Regions from separate parts of the Alteromonas sp. K632G genome, predicted to be linked through region 3. Evidence: predicted binding sites of a transcription regulator. Region 3 holds the regulator's gene; each other region holds the start of a gene.
What was found. The regulator sigma-54, encoded in region 3, starts transcription at its own class of promoters, with help from an activator protein. The targets are predictions, from matches to a motif close to GTTGGCACGNNNNTNGNNT.

Region 1: J5X92_RS00585 (flagellar assembly protein T N-terminal domain-containing protein) is a predicted target of sigma-54. The motif match lies at 2,203-2,221, and genes of this name have one in related genera.
Region 2: xdp1 (exosortase-dependent surface protein XDP1) is a predicted target of sigma-54. The motif match lies at 2,588-2,606, and genes of this name have one in related genera.

The regions. Positions count from the first base shown of each region.
Region 1 covers NZ_JAGGDM010000001.1:147,084-152,573, reverse strand. Annotated here, with positions in the region: gene flgA (flagellar basal body P-ring formation chaperone FlgA) at 1-648, shown strand, start outside; gene flgM (flagellar biosynthesis anti-sigma factor FlgM) at 752-1,084, shown strand; gene flgN (flagellar export chaperone FlgN) at 1,095-1,523, shown strand; gene J5X92_RS00590 (LPP20 family lipoprotein) at 1,639-2,130, opposite strand; gene J5X92_RS00585 (flagellar assembly protein T N-terminal domain-containing protein) at 2,435-3,568, shown strand; gene J5X92_RS00580 (transglutaminase-like cysteine peptidase) at 3,784-4,398, shown strand; gene J5X92_RS00575 (LapD/MoxY N-terminal periplasmic domain-containing protein) at 4,406-5,490, shown strand, end outside.
Region 2 covers NZ_JAGGDM010000015.1:124,172-129,661, reverse strand. Annotated here, with positions in the region: gene pssA (CDP-diacylglycerol--serine O-phosphatidyltransferase) at 410-1,237, opposite strand; gene xdp1 (exosortase-dependent surface protein XDP1) at 1,546-2,484, shown strand; gene xdp1 (exosortase-dependent surface protein XDP1) at 2,639-3,493, shown strand; gene prsT (XrtA/PEP-CTERM system TPR-repeat protein PrsT) at 3,598-5,490, shown strand, end outside.
Region 3 covers NZ_JAGGDM010000021.1:3,936-9,425, reverse strand. Annotated here, with positions in the region: gene J5X92_RS17860 (KpsF/GutQ family sugar-phosphate isomerase) at 1-59, shown strand, start outside; gene kdsC (3-deoxy-manno-octulosonate-8-phosphatase KdsC) at 59-625, shown strand; gene lptC (LPS export ABC transporter periplasmic protein LptC) at 622-1,200, shown strand; gene lptA (lipopolysaccharide transport periplasmic protein LptA) at 1,169-1,732, shown strand; gene lptB (LPS export ABC transporter ATP-binding protein) at 1,735-2,460, shown strand; gene J5X92_RS17835 (RNA polymerase factor sigma-54) at 2,536-4,020, shown strand; gene hpf (ribosome hibernation promoting factor) at 4,050-4,337, shown strand; gene ptsN (PTS IIA-like nitrogen regulatory protein PtsN) at 4,346-4,789, shown strand; gene rapZ (RNase adapter RapZ) at 4,828-5,490, shown strand, end outside.

The DNA of each region.
Region 1 (5,490 bases), on a different contig from region 3:
GCTTTAGCGCCTTACAGTTACGCTGAAACAATGCACGATGTGGTGAATAAGGGCGCAAAGGAATACCTGCTGTCGGCGCTTAGTATACACGATGAAAACACCGATATTGCTGTGAGCATTGCTGAAGTAGACGAAAGAATTAATATTCCTCAGTGTCCAACCGGATTTCAATTTCACGCGTCTGACGAATCTTTGAACCAATCTTATGTTTCGGTGCGGGTAAGTTGTGGAAATAATGATTGGTACTTATTTACCAGTGCCCAAGTCACGAGAACGAAAGAAATTGTGGTTACGTCTGGCGCGGTTAGCCCGGGCACCGTACTTTCTGCGTCTAATTTAACGCTGGCATCGGTAGATATAAAGCGTCTTCGTTATAGTGCTTTTACCGATGTAGATGCATTAATTGGCGCTCGAATGAAACGTCGAATTGTTGATGGCCAAGCTGTGCAATCCAATATGCTATGCTTTGTGTGCAAAGGCGATAGAATTACCATTCGCGCATCACTTGGTGGAATGGCGGTTAAAACATCCGGAATAGCACAACAAGATGGCGTTATAGGCGATACCATAAAGGTGCTCAATGCCAGTAGCCAAAAGCCTGTCATAGCGGAAGTCGCCAGCGCTCAAGAAGTCGTGGTACACTTGTAGTTCAGCGTGCTAAAAAACTACGTTTTCGTTGTATAAAAGCCTAAAGAAAAGAAGGCTTGTGCCGATAACTTATACAGAGGCGAAAAGGTAGTGGAGAAATATTATGGCAATTAACAATGTAAACAATGGGTTACCAAAAACTCCCGTTGATAACACAAAAATTTCGCAACAGAATCAGACTCAGCAGTCGCAACAGCAACAAGCGACTTCTAACAATGCTTCTGTTGCTCAAGCACCACGACAAGATTCAGTATCCTTGACTCAGTCTGCACAGCAGTTGAATCAAGTTCAGAAAAAAGGTTCTGAAGCGCCTGTAAATCAGGAAAAAGTCGACCGTCTTAAAAAAGCGGTTTCCAGTGGTGAATACCGAGTAAACCCAGAAGTGTTAGCGAATAAAATCGCTAAGCTTGAGGGTGAGATCTTTGGCCGCAAATAATTAGGTTTTTATGACTAGTCATCTTTATTCAGCATTATCACAACAGGTCGCTAATTTAGAGGGCCTGTGCTTATTGCTGGAAAAAGAATTACATTTGATTAGCTCACGAGATGCAGAAACCTTGATGAGTCTGCTAGAAGATAAGTCTGCATTACTAGAGTCTATTCAGGCTACCGACCAAAAAGTCGAAGCCTTATATCGTCAAACTACAGACGAAACGATGAGTGCAGATGAACAAGGGTTAATGGATAAAGCGAAAAGTCTGTTAGAAGACTGTAAGTATAAAACCCAAATTAATCAGAAAGCCGTAGAGCAAGGACAGCTTCGCCTCACACACTTACGGAATCTGATGTTGGAAGTTCGCGCTAAAGAGTCGTTAACTTATGATAAGAAAGGTAAGCCAAATGCTGGCCGTTTAGGTTCAGGTATTAGCGCCTAGTCTAGTATCCGCGCATAATTAACGCACTCGTCATAAAATGCCAAAATAAGAATACAAAAAAGCGCGTTTAATACGCGCTTTTTTGTGAGTGCTATTTAGCCATACATCTAAATACTTAATAGTATTTAATGTCTTTAATTCTTTGTGGCTTCGCGGTCGTCAAATAAATGTCGTAAACGCGATGCATATCTAGTTCAAGCTCGGTGGCATAGGTATCTTCGCCCACAGGATAACTTTTTATTACTCTTGCCCCTCTAATGACTCCCTCTACAGAAGCCCGTAAGGTTTCATTATCCACCACAAGGCTAGACAGTGATTGATTACCTTCAATACGTTGTCCGTACACCTGCTCTGCAAGTTCTCTGTAAGCCTCTAGTTTTGACGCTTTAATTGCCATCAGGGTTTTCACCGTTTCGCTTTCCCCCCGCTGCGACATAATAGGGGCATAGCCTACGGCACTTAGGACAGGATAACTGTCTGGCTCGACCGTCTCCCATTCCACATGTTTATCTACAAATAAACTGCATCCTGGCAAACCTGTCAGAGCAGCGAATAAAGCCGCTATTGTCCATGCTCGACTACTTACCAATTTCTTAAAAAACACCATCAGAGAAACCTCATTCTCAATTTTTCTATTAGTGGATAAGCAATGTTTACGCCTAAATTTTAGATTTGAAACATTGGCATCTATTTCGCTTATATAAATTAGAGTAAAAATAGAAACAAAAACTGAAAAGAAACGGATTCAAAAAGAATACTGACTTAAATTAACTGATGTAGTGCTCGTTATCGCACTGCAACAAAAGGATACGACTGTGCTTGGCATACGAACATTCGCTAAATTGTTTTTAGTTAGCATCTCTTCTATTAAAAGAAGATATCAAGCTAGATGCGCCAATGTCGCCCTTTTTATGGCGCTGTTTTGCCTTGCTGCAGTAACGACAGGGCAAAGCCATGCCGCCTGGTATGAAGCCAAAGGCCAAGCCGTTATCGTAAATGGCAATAAAGAAAAAGCGCGCAGAGACGCCACTGAAGAAGCCCTAAAACAAGCTTTGTTATTCGCAGGTGCCTCGATTAGCAGTGTTCAGCAACTCACAAATGGGTTACTTGAAAGTGAAGATATTACCATTAGTAGTGCAGGTGAAGTGGACCATCTCGAGCTTACTGATGAAGTGTGGCACAGGGATTATGTTACCGTAAGCGTCAGGGCAGATATTTTTCCTGCGGCAAAACAATGCACCGCAGTTAAGTACGATAAGAATATTGCCACCAGTTACTTTATGGTGGAGAACCGCAATCATTTGGTTGAAGGAAAAATACCTAATTTTTCAGAGGCAGTGACAAGAAAGCTAGCGACCGAAATGTCGTCGCAGACACAGAATTTAAATTTAGCGTACATTGCTCCGCACACAACACGATGGGGAGTTAATGGGCTTGAAGAAAATGTGCGTGCATTGTCACAACAATCAAATGCACAGTTTGTTTTAATTGGCAGCATTAGTGACGTTAGTGTCGAAAGACAACGCCCCTCTTCTTTTGCATTCTGGAAGGAAGAAAAAGCCACCCGATACTTTTCGCTAAGCATTAAGGTTTTCGACGGTATAAATAGTGGCTTACTACTGCAACAAGATTACGTTACTGAAGCAAAGTGGCCTTTTGACAGATTTGCCGATGTAGATGAATTTTCGTCCACCTTTTGGCGCACAGAATACGGTAATGCGATTAAAAAGCAGATGCAGCAGTTAACCGCTGATATTGACGAGACTATTGCTTGTCAGCCCATGACTGGCCGAGTACTCAATGTTGCTGGTTCGCATATTTCAGTATCATTGGGGCGCGATAATGGCATAAAGAACGGTGATGAACTTTTTGTCTATCAAACCAGCGAAATTATCGACAGACACGGCAAGGCCTACTTGCAGTACCATATTTACCCCGGAGCATTTGTTGTTGAAAATGCGTATGGCAATACCGCCAAATTAATTCATAAAGACAGTGGCATTATTGCGAATATCCAAGAAAGTGATTTCGTTATTAAACGATAGCCGTGAAGATTCTCTTCTACATAGCACTTGGTTTCACATTTCCTCCATGCTATATCTATACTGAAGTATGAAATTCTATATATAAATGCAGGAGCACCGTCTATAAGGTGCTTATACTTTCGTATAATAAATAATTAAAAAAATAAATCATGACCCTTTCGATATTTGCGTCAAACTGCTTCGTAGTTTTAGCTCTTATGTTGACAGGACAGCAAATGAAGGATCATCTGTCTATAGAGTTCCCCGTATTAGAAATGGAAGTAAAAACACGATTTGGGGATGACAAAGCTCTAGATGTCAAAGCGTTAGAAGAAAAGCTAAGTCAGCTAAACAATCTTTCAGTATCCGCTCAGTTAGACGGTGTAAACCGCTTCTTTGACGAGCATATTCAGTACGCCACCGATGACATTGTTTTTAAACAAAAAGACTACTGGGCTACCCCTGCCGAGCTTTTTGGCCATTCCCGTGGAGATTGTGAAGATTACGCCATTGCAAAATATATAGCTCTGCTACACTTAGGTATTGATAGTGCTAAACTTCGCTTAATTTATGTTAAAGCTAAGATTGGTAGAAGCCGCGTAACGCAAGCTCATATGGTATTAGGTTATTACGAAACGCCGTCTTCAGACCCTTTGGTCTTAGACAGCCTTGTTTCTGAAATATTGCCTGGTTCACAACGAACCGATCTCATGCCTGTATTTAGCTTTAATGACGCTGGCATTTGGTCGCCTGGCAAAACCAAGCAGGTTTCCACTTCTACCAGTAGACTATCTCGGTGGCGCAACGTTATTGAGCGCATGAAAAGTGAGGGAATAAAAAGACAATCCTGAGGAGTCTATGTCAATAACAAGAGAGTTGTGGCTTGCCATTATAGCCGTTGTCCTTGTTGCCATTGTGGGGAGTGTATCCATTCACGGCGCAACGACAAAAGGCTATGTAGAAGAGCAGCTTTATTCTAAAAACCTCGATAATGCTAACATGCTGGCACTTACGCTAAGTGGTTTAGAAAAAGACGCTGATACACTAGATTTATTTATCATGTCCCAGTTCGATGTGGGGCATTATGCGTCTATAACACTGCAAAAGCCCGACGGCGAAATCATTTCAAGCCATACTCATACCACACAGTTAGATGAACAAACACCGGCTTGGTTTGCTTCATTGTTTAGCCCTAACATCGAACCAGGAGTAGCTCAAGTCTCTGAAGGATGGGGCCAGTACGGTGTCGTTAATGTTCAAACCGATACTAGCTTTGCTGTGGCCTCTATGTGGAAAGCTACACTGAGGTTAATTTTGGGGTTGTCTCTTGTGGGCACGGTGGCAGGTCTTATTGGTGCGTGGTTTTTACGCCTTATTATGCGCCCTCTCGACCAAGTCGTTGAGCAAGCTGAGTCTTTCAGCCATATGCAGTTTGTTCAAGTAAGTGAACCACGAACCCTAGAGCTTAAACGCGTGGTTAAAGCCATGAACTTCCTCGCAAGCAATTCCCAACGAATTATGGATGAGGAAAATACCCGCCTTGATCTTCTTCGCCACAAAACTCAGTTTGATGTTGAATCCGAATTAGCCAACCGCGACTATTTTATCTCTATTCTTAAAGGCCAGTTGGCGTTTAGAGATACCGAAGGTGTGAATTGTATATTTCTACTGAGGGTCGTGGGAGGCCGAGAAGCATTTCTTCGCTCGGGGCCAGAAAACCGTAGAAAGCGGCTTTTACAGTTTGCCGCCAGTGTGAATGATTGCCTAGCACAACACCATCACCATTATACCGATAGCAGAGTAGCTCGAATACAGAAAAATGAGATTGCCATACTGCTAACGGAAACTCATGACATAGTGACAATTGCTGAGGCAATTCATGGTGCCTGTTTATCTGAGTTGTCTCAACAGGGCGATCCGAAATTGTATCAGTCTGTAGTGCG
Region 2 (5,490 bases), on a different contig from region 3:
CTACGCGTTTCGTTTTCAGTGTCAACGTTTTTCGTAAATTTCTTTTCGAACCGTTGTTAACTCCAAAGAGTTAATGAAAACTGCTTTTCCAGTGTTGTTACCAACTCCTTAAAGCGAGGCGCGCATTCTACGCGCTTCGGTTTTCATGTCAACACTTTCAGAAAATTAATTTCAAAAGCATTTCCTTGTAAACCTTGCCAGTACTACCTTTCAGGTTGTAGTGACTTGCTTTGTCAGTGTAAGTTATTTCACTTTCCTGTCGAAGCGGATGCGCATTCTAGAGATTTCTGAGGCAAGGTCAACCTCTTTTTGATAATTCATAAAAAAAGCGACCTAGAAGGTCGCTTTTTAGTCGTTTGGTATATTAATACAACTAACTCATCACTATTAATGACTGAGAGGCGTGTTTTTACACTTTATTAGACGACTCTTTGTCTTGCTGCCCTTCGCTACTATCGACAGTATCGGTCGCACTATTAGCATCAAAGTCTGCATCTTCTTCTTGCTCACCTACTACGTCGTTCAATGTAACTTTATCGACGGTTCTAAATGTATTGATTGGGCCAGCAAGCGCGTAAAGAGAAAACACAATAAAGAGTACCAAAGCAGGCTCTGTTGCTACCACCACAAATATAAGTAGCACAATAAGCAGCCCTACGAAAGGAACCTTCCCATGCCAATTCAATTCTTTGAATGAATTGTATTTGAAGTTACTCACCATTAGTAGGCCAGCGAAACCAGTGACTAACGCCACTACAATTCCGTAGTCTGTACCTACAGCATCATATTCAACGCCTACCCAGACTAAGCCAGCAACTACTGCTGCTGCTGCTGGGCTAGCCAAGCCTTGAAAGAAGCGTTTATCGGCAATACCAACTTGCGTATTAAATCGCGCTAAACGTAGGGCAGCACCTGCCACATAAACAAAGGCAGCTAACCAACCGAACTTACCGAGCTCAGTTAAGCCCCAGTTGTATGCCACTAACGCCGGCGCCATACCAAATGACACCATATCGGCCATTGAGTCATATTCAGCACCAAAATCGCTTTGCGTATTCGTCATACGCGCAACCCGGCCATCTAATCCATCAAAAACCATAGCAACAAATATAGCTACCGCTGCTGCTTCAAATCTTCCTGTCATTGAAGACACTACTGCAAAAAAGCCTGAAAATAGACCCGCAGTGGTTAATAGATTGGGAAGAAGATAAATCCCTTTTCGCTTTTGTTCAGACATAAGTCCTCATACTTCTATATGTAATGCAGCAATTATTTCATAGATATTGTTTAACGCCTAGCAAAGTAAATTCTACGTATGCGTTATCTATAAGTAATAGTGTGCGACTTGGTTTAAGTTTACATGCGCAAACTTATCTAATAACTAGGTATACGCCCACATACCTTTTTTAGCTCACCGTTCAGTTATCATACAAATCCATGTTGAAACTAGCGATACCTTTTACGCCGCCTTAAAAGTTGTACTTCTGCTCAGTAAGAAGAGGTATTCGCGCCCAAGCCCAATTAGGGTTTATAAGGAACACCGCCATGCGCAGTTTATTTAAAAAAGTAGTACTACCATCGCTACTCTTATTCTCATCAACCACAGCAATCTTCGTTGCTGGCAATGCGCAAGCTACCTATCACAACAACCACAATTATTCTTATTGCGGTAGCGGTAGTTCTAATAGTAGTAGCAACCAAAACTCATCCTGTAATTCTGCGTTGGGTGAGCATACTTATGATTTAGTAGAAGACGGGGTCTATCAAAGTACAAATGCCAACGACTCAAATATCAGCATAGATGGTGTCAGTATATCACTTGCCGCCTTTTCTGATACTCAGGGTGTTTACAACGAAACCGTAGTAGGTGCAGATTTAGAGAAAATATCTAATCAATGGGCCTATGGTGTTACCAACAACGACGAAGCAATTTACAGCGGTAACTCTGATCACGCCATAGATAACCTGAATTACAATTATCAAGGTAGTAACGCTGCGTACAGAAGCGGGACAACCAATGTTGAGAGAGACTACGACTTCGTACTTCTTTCTTTCGACCAAGCTGTAACCTTAACCGGTGCAAGTTTCTCTTGGCTATATGACAGTAACGACAGTCAAATATCTGTTGCAGCATTAGGAAACACTTCAACGCTGACTTCCGGGGTTAATACTTGGAGCGATATAGTTGCAGATGCATTGACGTCAGCATCTTTTGATATAGAGAACTGTGAAACGCTAGATCACCGCGCCGACTTTACCTTTACTGAATCTTCTCAGTATTGGCTTGTTGGCGCTTATAATACCGTTTTCGGTAACATAGGCGGGTATGTAGGTAACGATGCATTCAAACTTGCTAACATAGGTTTTTCCAAAACTGAGACACAAGCGCCCCCCGCCCCTACAGAAGTTACTGAGCCAGGTACGCTAGGACTGCTTATGGCATGTTCATTATTTGTGATGTGGCGCCGTAAGAAAAGCATTTAAAGTTATTAGACTTTAGATCACTGACAAGTGGTTGTACCTGTCAGCTTTTTTTACTACCATAAAAACAACATCATTAAATTATAAAAAAATCAACGACATAACAAATGGCACAGTAAATGCTTACTAACTATTATTATGGTAAATATTAGTGGTAATGAAACATATGAAAGGCTTAACAAGTTTTGCGTTTAGCGTAGCTGTATTATTGACCGGAAACGTTCTGGCTGATGATAGTCTCAGTGAAGCAACCTATTCTCTTTCTGAAAATGGAATTACTCAAACTTTAACTCCATCTGCCTCACATGGTTCTGTGATCAACATTGATGGAACAGATGTTTATGTCGGTATTACAGCATGGTCGGACACAGGGAACTTAAGCAGTTCTTCGTCTGAAGATACAAAATTAGACCAAGGCGACATCAAAGGCTGGAGCGAATACGGCAACGTCGGTTATGGCATCTTGAATGACGATTATTCGTGGGGTGGAGATAGTCATTCGGCTGATAATTACAATGATGACGGTAAAGATGATTTCGATATGTTTTTACTGAGTTTTAGTGAAGACGTGACTCTTCAGGGATCATCATTTTCTTGGGTAAATGGAAATAATGGAACCAAAGAGGTGACTGTTGCGGGGTTAAGTGACATTAATTCGTTTAGCGATAGCGTAGAGTCAACATGGGCTAGTGTTTCAAGTTCTATTGTTGCGGGTACACTCGGTCACTTTGGTATAGGCAGTAGAGACAGTTCAACAAATTTGTATGAATCTAAATTTACGACGTTAACGAATTCTGCAAAATACTGGTTAGTCGGTGCATATAATACTGTTTTTGATGATAGTTCAAGCACTTATCACGGAGTAGGCTTTAAGCTTTCTTCACTTGACCTAGCGATTCAAAAATCTACAACGCCTCCACCGGCTCCAACACCGGTTAGCGAGCCAGGTGCACTTGCGCTGATGAGTATAGGACTTGGCCTTTTAGCTTACCGCCGTAAGCGTCGCGTTTAATTGTTTTAATACGCAGGGAAAACACGTATCTTTATAAGGTGGCTTAGGCCACCTTTTTTTATGCTATTTTTAAGCTTGTAGCTGGGTAATATTTTAAGGTAATTATGGATTTGGTTAATAATAAAAAAGGTTTTTTCAAGCGAGCACTTGTCACGGCTATCGCGACCTCAATTTTTGCTTTCAATAGTTTCGCAACAACTTCTGAAGATTATGAAAAAGCACTCTCAGCTTTTAACGAGACAGCTTACGATGAAGCCTATATACACCTAAAAAACAGCTTACAAAAAGATCCCGAAAACCTTGCTGCAAAAATGTTGATGGGTGAAATTTTACTTATTAACGGTTATTTAAACGCAGCTGAATTGGAATTTGTAGAGGCGCTAGAAATGGGCGCCGATATAAATTTATTGGCTGAGTTGCTGGGCAACACTTGGCTGTTCATGAACAAGTATCAAAGCATCGTCGATTTCACCGATGTGGACAAGTTATCTGGTGACGCTGAGCGGGAGTGGTTACTGATAAGAGCTACCGCGTGCGTTCGATTAGAAGATAGTGAATGTGCGCTTAAAGATTACAATACGATTGTGGCCTCTTCACCTAATTTTGTGCCAGCGATAAACGGGCTAGCCTCTATTGCTTTGCAAAACGAAGAGTTAGTTGAAGCCAACCAACTTATACAGAACGCGATTTCCATCGAGCCAGAAAACGCTATTTCATGGAGATTAAAAGGACAATTAGCTTACCGTCAAGGCGATAAAGATGCCGCTACTGCCAATTTACAAAAAGCGCTCACGTTTAACCGAAACGACCCTATTGCGCTTCGTAATTTAGTTGATCTTTATTTAGAAGCGAAAGACTACGATACGGCAAAATTGTTTGTTGATGAGATTATTGAAGATACACCAAACGATCCTTTAGCTATCCTGTTGAACAGCTGGTTGCAAAGTAGAGATAACAAAGAGGCCATTGATAATAAAAAGCTAAAAGAGCTAAATGACTTTATGGCGCAACTGGATCCAGAGTTAATTACCTCTCAACCTATGTTGCTTTATATCAGTGGTTTAACTAATTTTTTCAATAACAACATGGAAACTGCGGCTAAAGATTTTTCCGCTTATCTGCAAAAAGAGCCCGAAGATTTGCAAGCAGTACTAATGCTCAGTCAAGTTTATATGGCTACCCAGCAAGACAAACAAGCACTGCTACTTCTAGAACGCTATCAAGAACCTTTAATGGAAAACCCCGACTCTGCACTTATGTTGGGTGATCTTTTCATTCGTCAAAAAAAGTCATTTAAAGCTGAACGACTGCTTCGAAATTTGGAAGAAAAATATCCTGATGAAGGAAAACTTCAACTATTCAAAATTAAGTTGATGGCGGCTAGAGGCAAACAAGAGCAAGCCTTGTCTATTCTTCAAGAGAACCTACCAAAATACACACAAAATGCCGGTTTCCTATTTACTTATTCGTTAATGAATTTGCAAGCAGAGCGTTTTGAACCAGCCCTTGAAGGGGCTAACTTGCTAAACAAGCTATTCCCTGATGAAGCCGAGGTTTATAATTTAAAAGCCGGTATTCTTATTAGGCAGGGGCAACTAGAAGCGGCAAAAGAAAATATCGAAAAAGCACTCGAGCAAAACCCCACCCTCTTTCCTGCAAAGTTTAATTTAGCAGCTACAGAAAGTCGGTTGGGTAATGTTGATGAATCAAACGTGCTGGTAGAAGAGTTACTTATCCTATCGCCACAGCACAGTGAAACCCTAATGTTGAAAGCGTTCAACATGACTAAACAGGGCTATGTAGAACCAGCGAAACAGATTTATCTCGATGTACTTACCTTAGACCCATCGAATGTGGGTTCAAGAGAAAGACTGTCATCCTTGTATCAACAGCAAGGTGATACAAAAAATGCGTTGTATCACTTAGATCTATTGTTAAAGGATAACTTCGATAACGCAGAGTACTTACTTCGAAAAGCATCGCTACTCATAAACTCA
Region 3 (5,490 bases):
CCCGCAAGCCTGTGGGCGCATTCAATATGCACATGCTACTTAAAGCGGGAGTTTTATAATGAACGACACCCAAACAGCCGTAAATACACTTTATACCGCTATGCCAACGGCGTTGTATTCCTCGTTAAAACAAGTTCGATTATTAGTTTGTGATGTAGACGGTGTGTTTTCAGATGGCCGTATTTACCTTGGTAATGCTGGCGAAGAGTTAAAAGCATTTCATACCCGTGATGGCTATGGTGTTAAAGCGCTTGTGAATTCAGGTGTGGCAGTGGCGGTTATTACGGGCAGGCGTTCTGCCATTGTCGAAAATAGAATGAAAGCACTGAATGTCGCACACATTGTGCAGGGTGAAGAAAATAAATCTGACGCCCTTGCTGAACTGATGGCTCGCTTATCACTTAAGCCCGAGCATGTGGCGGTAGTAGGTGACGATATGCCTGATACGGGCATGTATCCTCACGCTAATGTAAAAATTGCGGTAAAAGACGCCCACCCTGCGGTTGCACAGCAAGCGAATTGGATCACCACGTTGCCCAGCGGCTTCGGGGCCGTTCGCGAAATATGTGACACCTTGCTTCAAGCAAACGACAAGCTACACGGAATTCAAGGTGCTAGCGTATGAAGGTATTAGGTTTTGATCGATTAGGCTTAAGTATTTCGGTGTTATTTATATTGGCATCCGCCCTGTATATCCCTATTTGGATGGACGAAGACCCTGCTCAGCAATCTGATCAAGGGCCGGACGCATTAAAGCCTGCATATAAAGCCAAAAACCTAACGACCACCTTATACAATCAAGAAGGACAGCTAAATCACAAAGTATTTGCAGCGTCGATGGAACATTACGACCAATTGGGCTTTGTTTTATTCCAAAAGCCCAGATATACATTGTATACCGACGATGCACAGTCACCGTGGGAAGTTACCGCGACAGAAGGCACTTTGTATAATAACGAATTGATACAGCTAGAAAATAATGTCGTTATTGAAAACCAAAGTGTCGATGACTTTGTAAGAACAATACGCACAGCGTTTATAGAGATAAACCTGTACACTAAGCAAATGACATCTGATCAGCCCGTGGAAATACGTGGCTTACAATATGTGATTAACAGCAATGGGTTTAACGCTAATTTGCGTACCCAGGAATACGAGTTAATAGACCATGTACAAACCATTTATTCGCCTAGCCACTAAAGCATTAGCGACTAGCCTCGCTGTTAGCCTATTTGCTACTGCGGCTATAGCGGCTGAAAGCGACTTTAATAAACCGATTAAAGTTGACTCGAAATCGCAATTTGTTGACGGTAAAAACAAAACCTCATTGTTTAAAGATGATGTACGGATTACTCAAGGTTCTTTGGTGATAAATGCCGATGAAGTTGAAGTGATTGCCAGCGAAGGTGATGGACGAGAGATATTCGTGGCTCGCGGCAAACCAGCCAGCTATTCGCAAAAACTTGAAGACGGTGCTCCTGTCACAGCGAAGGCCAACGAAATTCGCTATGAAGTAGTAAATCGAACTATTTCTTTACAAGGAAATGCTGAGCTACAGCAAGACACCAGTAAAGTACAAGGTGATAAGATTACCTTCGACATGGTCACTGAACAATTACTTGCAACAGGCGGCGAAGACGGCGAAGGTGGCAGAGTCACTACCGTATTTACCCCTGAGGCAATACGTAAAGCGTCATCGAATAACGAAGACGATAAGGCGGACGACAATTAATCATGGCAACGTTGAGCGCACAGAGCCTTGCAAAGGCGTATAAAGCACGTCAAGTGGTTCGCGATGTAAGCTTATCAGTATCGACGGGGCAAATCGTTGGATTACTCGGCCCGAATGGTGCCGGTAAAACGACTACCTTCTACATGATTGTTGGCTTAGTTCCTCTAGATAAGGGCAAAATCAGTATTGATGACAGCGAATTAACCCACGAGCCCATGCACGAACGTGCTCGCCGCGGTATTGGGTATTTGCCGCAAGAAGCCTCTATTTTTAGAAAATTGACGGTGTTTGAGAACATCATGGCTATCTTGCAAACCCGTAAAGGGTTAAGTTCATCAGAACAAGAACAAGAAGCCGATGCGCTACTTGATGAATTTAATATCAACCATATACGTAATAGTACGGGTATGAGTTTATCCGGTGGTGAACGCCGCCGAGTAGAAATCGCACGAGCATTAGCAGCCGATCCGCAATTTATTTTGCTTGATGAGCCATTTGCTGGTGTTGATCCTATATCGGTTAATGATATAAAGAAGATCATTCAACATCTTCGTGACAGAGGAATTGGAATCCTCATCACCGATCACAACGTAAGAGAAACACTGGATGTGTGTGAGAAAGCGTATATTGTGAGCCAAGGCGAACTCATCGCGCAAGGGACGGCAGAACAAGTTTTAAGTAATCAGAAAGTAAGGGATGTATACCTAGGAGAACAATTCAGGCTATAGTTACTGTAACCGAATTGTCATTTTCAGTTTTAAGCACGGGTATATTCACAACAAGAGTTTAAAAATAAGACGTAGATGAAACCATCTTTACAGCTAAAGTTCAGTCAACAACTTACCATGACACCGCAGTTGCAGCAGGCAATCAAGCTGCTGCAGTTGTCTACGCTCGACCTGCAACAAGAGATTCAGGAAGCACTTGACTCAAACCCTCTTTTAGAAGTTGAAGAAGGCGGTGATGACCACCCTGTTGAGAAAAACAACATGGACGGCGACGACCCTTCTGTAGAAGCTGCTCCTACTGCTTCTAGCGATTCATTAGAAGCTGGTGACGCGCTTGAAAAGAACGATCTTCCCGACGAGTTGCCAATCGACAGCACATGGGATGAGTATTACTCGGCCTCTTCTGCCCCCGCTCCTGGCCCATCGAATAATGATGACGACCAATTGTTTCAGGGTGAAACCACCGACAATATTCAAGACCATTTGCTTTGGCAGATGCGCTTAACCCCGTTTTCAGATACAGACCGCGCCATTGCTACCGCCATTATCGACTCAATTGATGAATCTGGTTACCTTAACGTACCCATTGAACAGATTTTAGAATCGGTAAACTCTGACGATGTTGAAGAGTTGGTAGAAATGGACGAAGTTGAATGTGTACTAAAACGTATTCAAATGTTCGACCCTATTGGTTCAGGTTCACGTACACCGCAAGAATGTTTGCTCGTGCAGCTTCGCCAGTTCTCAGACGATACGCCATGGCTTACCGAAGCCAGACAGCTTATTAATGAGTACTCAGACCTGCTGAGCAGCAAAGATTACCGTACGTTAATGCGCAAGAGTCGTTTGAAAGAAGATCAACTTCGCGAAGCCATGCGCTTATTGCAAACGTTGAATCCTCGTCCTGGCAGTGCATTAATTACTAAAGAACCCGAATACGTTATTCCTGATGTTTCGGTAAACAAAAAGAATGGCCGTTGGGTAGTAGAACTTAATCCCGACAGCTTGCCAAAATTAAGCGTAAATCAACAATACGCTGCCATGAGCCGACGCTCTAAAAACAGCAGCGATTCGCAATTTATTCGCTCGCATATGCAAGAAGCCAAGTGGTTTATAAAAAGCCTTGAGTCAAGAAACGACACCTTGATGAAAGTAGCAAACTGTATTGTGCAGCAACAAATGGGCTTTTTCGAGCACGGCCCAGAAATGATGAAACCAATGGTGCTAAATGATGTCGCAGAAATGGTAGATATGCATGAATCCACCATTTCACGAGTCACCACGCAAAAGTATATGCATACCCCTCGTGGCATTTTCGAGTTGAAATATTTCTTCTCTAGCCATGTAGCAACGGAATCTGGTGGTGAGTGTTCATCTACCGCTATTCGCGCACTAATTAAAAAGCTTGTGGCAGCGGAAACGCCCAGCAAGCCATTAAGCGATAGCAAGATTGCTCAATTGTTGGCCGAACAAGGCATTAAAGTAGCCCGGCGAACAATAGCAAAATACCGGGAATCGTTATCGATTCCGCCGTCAAACCAACGCAAAAGCCTTATTTAAAGGCCTTGATAATTTAAGGAAGACGAAATATGCAAATCAACCTTACCGGTCATCATGTCGAAATTACTGATTCTTTGCGTAGCTATGTCGATACTAAGTTCAGCAAACTAGAGCGTCACTTTGATCACATATCTAATGTGCATGTCATCCTGAACGTCGAAAAACTCAATCAAAAAGCCGAAGCCACCATGCACCTTAGCGGCGCAGAAGTGTTTGCTTCATCTCATAATACAGACATGTATGCGGCGATAGACAGCATGATCGACAAACTCGACAGGCAAGTTATCAAGCATAAGGAAAAGCTGAAAAAGCACTAAATATTAGTATGGAAATTCAAGCCATAGTAAGTTTGGACCGCACCGAGTGTGCGGTTCAATGTAACAGTAAAAAACGTATTCTAGAGATTATTAGCGACATTGCTGCTAAAAATAATCCCGACATCGATCAGGCTAGTGTATTAAATAGTCTACTAACCCGTGAACGAATGGGGAGTACGGGTATTGGCAATGGTATTGCTCTGCCCCACGGTCGATTACCGGGCTTAGAACACGTTATCGCCATTATTGTAACCAGCAACCCTGCCATCGATTTTGATGCGCTTGACGATCAGCCCGTAGATATATTCTTTGCCCTATTAGTGCCAGAAGAGAAAACAGAAGGTCACTTACAAACACTCGCTACCGTGGCGGGTAAGCTAAGTGATAAAGAAACGGTGAAAGCCATTAGGCGGGCCTCCACCAGTGATGACATCATTACGGCTTTAAGCTAAAAAAGCACTGCACCATATTTTAAAAGGGAGAAATGCAGGTGAAACTGATTATTATCAGTGGTCGATCCGGTTCAGGAAAATCAGTTGCGCTACGTGCCCTTGAAGATTTAGGTTACTATTGCGTAGATAATATTCCGGTTAACCTTCTCCCTACTCTGACCCATACCGTGGTTGATGAATATGACCAAGTTGCGGTAAGTATCGATGTAAGAAACCTACCCAAAAATCCAGCGGACTTGGTAGAGATCTTAGATTACCTACCCTCATCGTGGTCTATGACCATTGTGTACATCGACGCGAGTGACGATGTACTGGTGAAGCGTTTCAGCGAAACCCGCCGATTACATCCGCTAGCTAAGCTCAACAAATCTTTATCTGAATCGATAAAAGCCGAATCAGACTTACTTGCGCCTATTGTTGAGCGCGCCGATTTGTATATTGATACGGATAAACTCACTATTCATCAACTCGCAGAGCTTATTCGCGAGCGAATTCTAGGCAAGAAAAGCTCTCGCCTAGTATTGGTGTTTGAATCGTTTGGCTTTAAGCACGGTATCCCCAAAGACGCCGACTATGTATTTGACGCCCGCTTTCTCCCCAACCCGCATTGGGAACCCGATTTAAAACACTTAACTGGCTTAGATGCCCCCGTAGAAGTATTTTTAGGTTCCCAGCCTGTTGTAACCAAATTTATTTGGCAA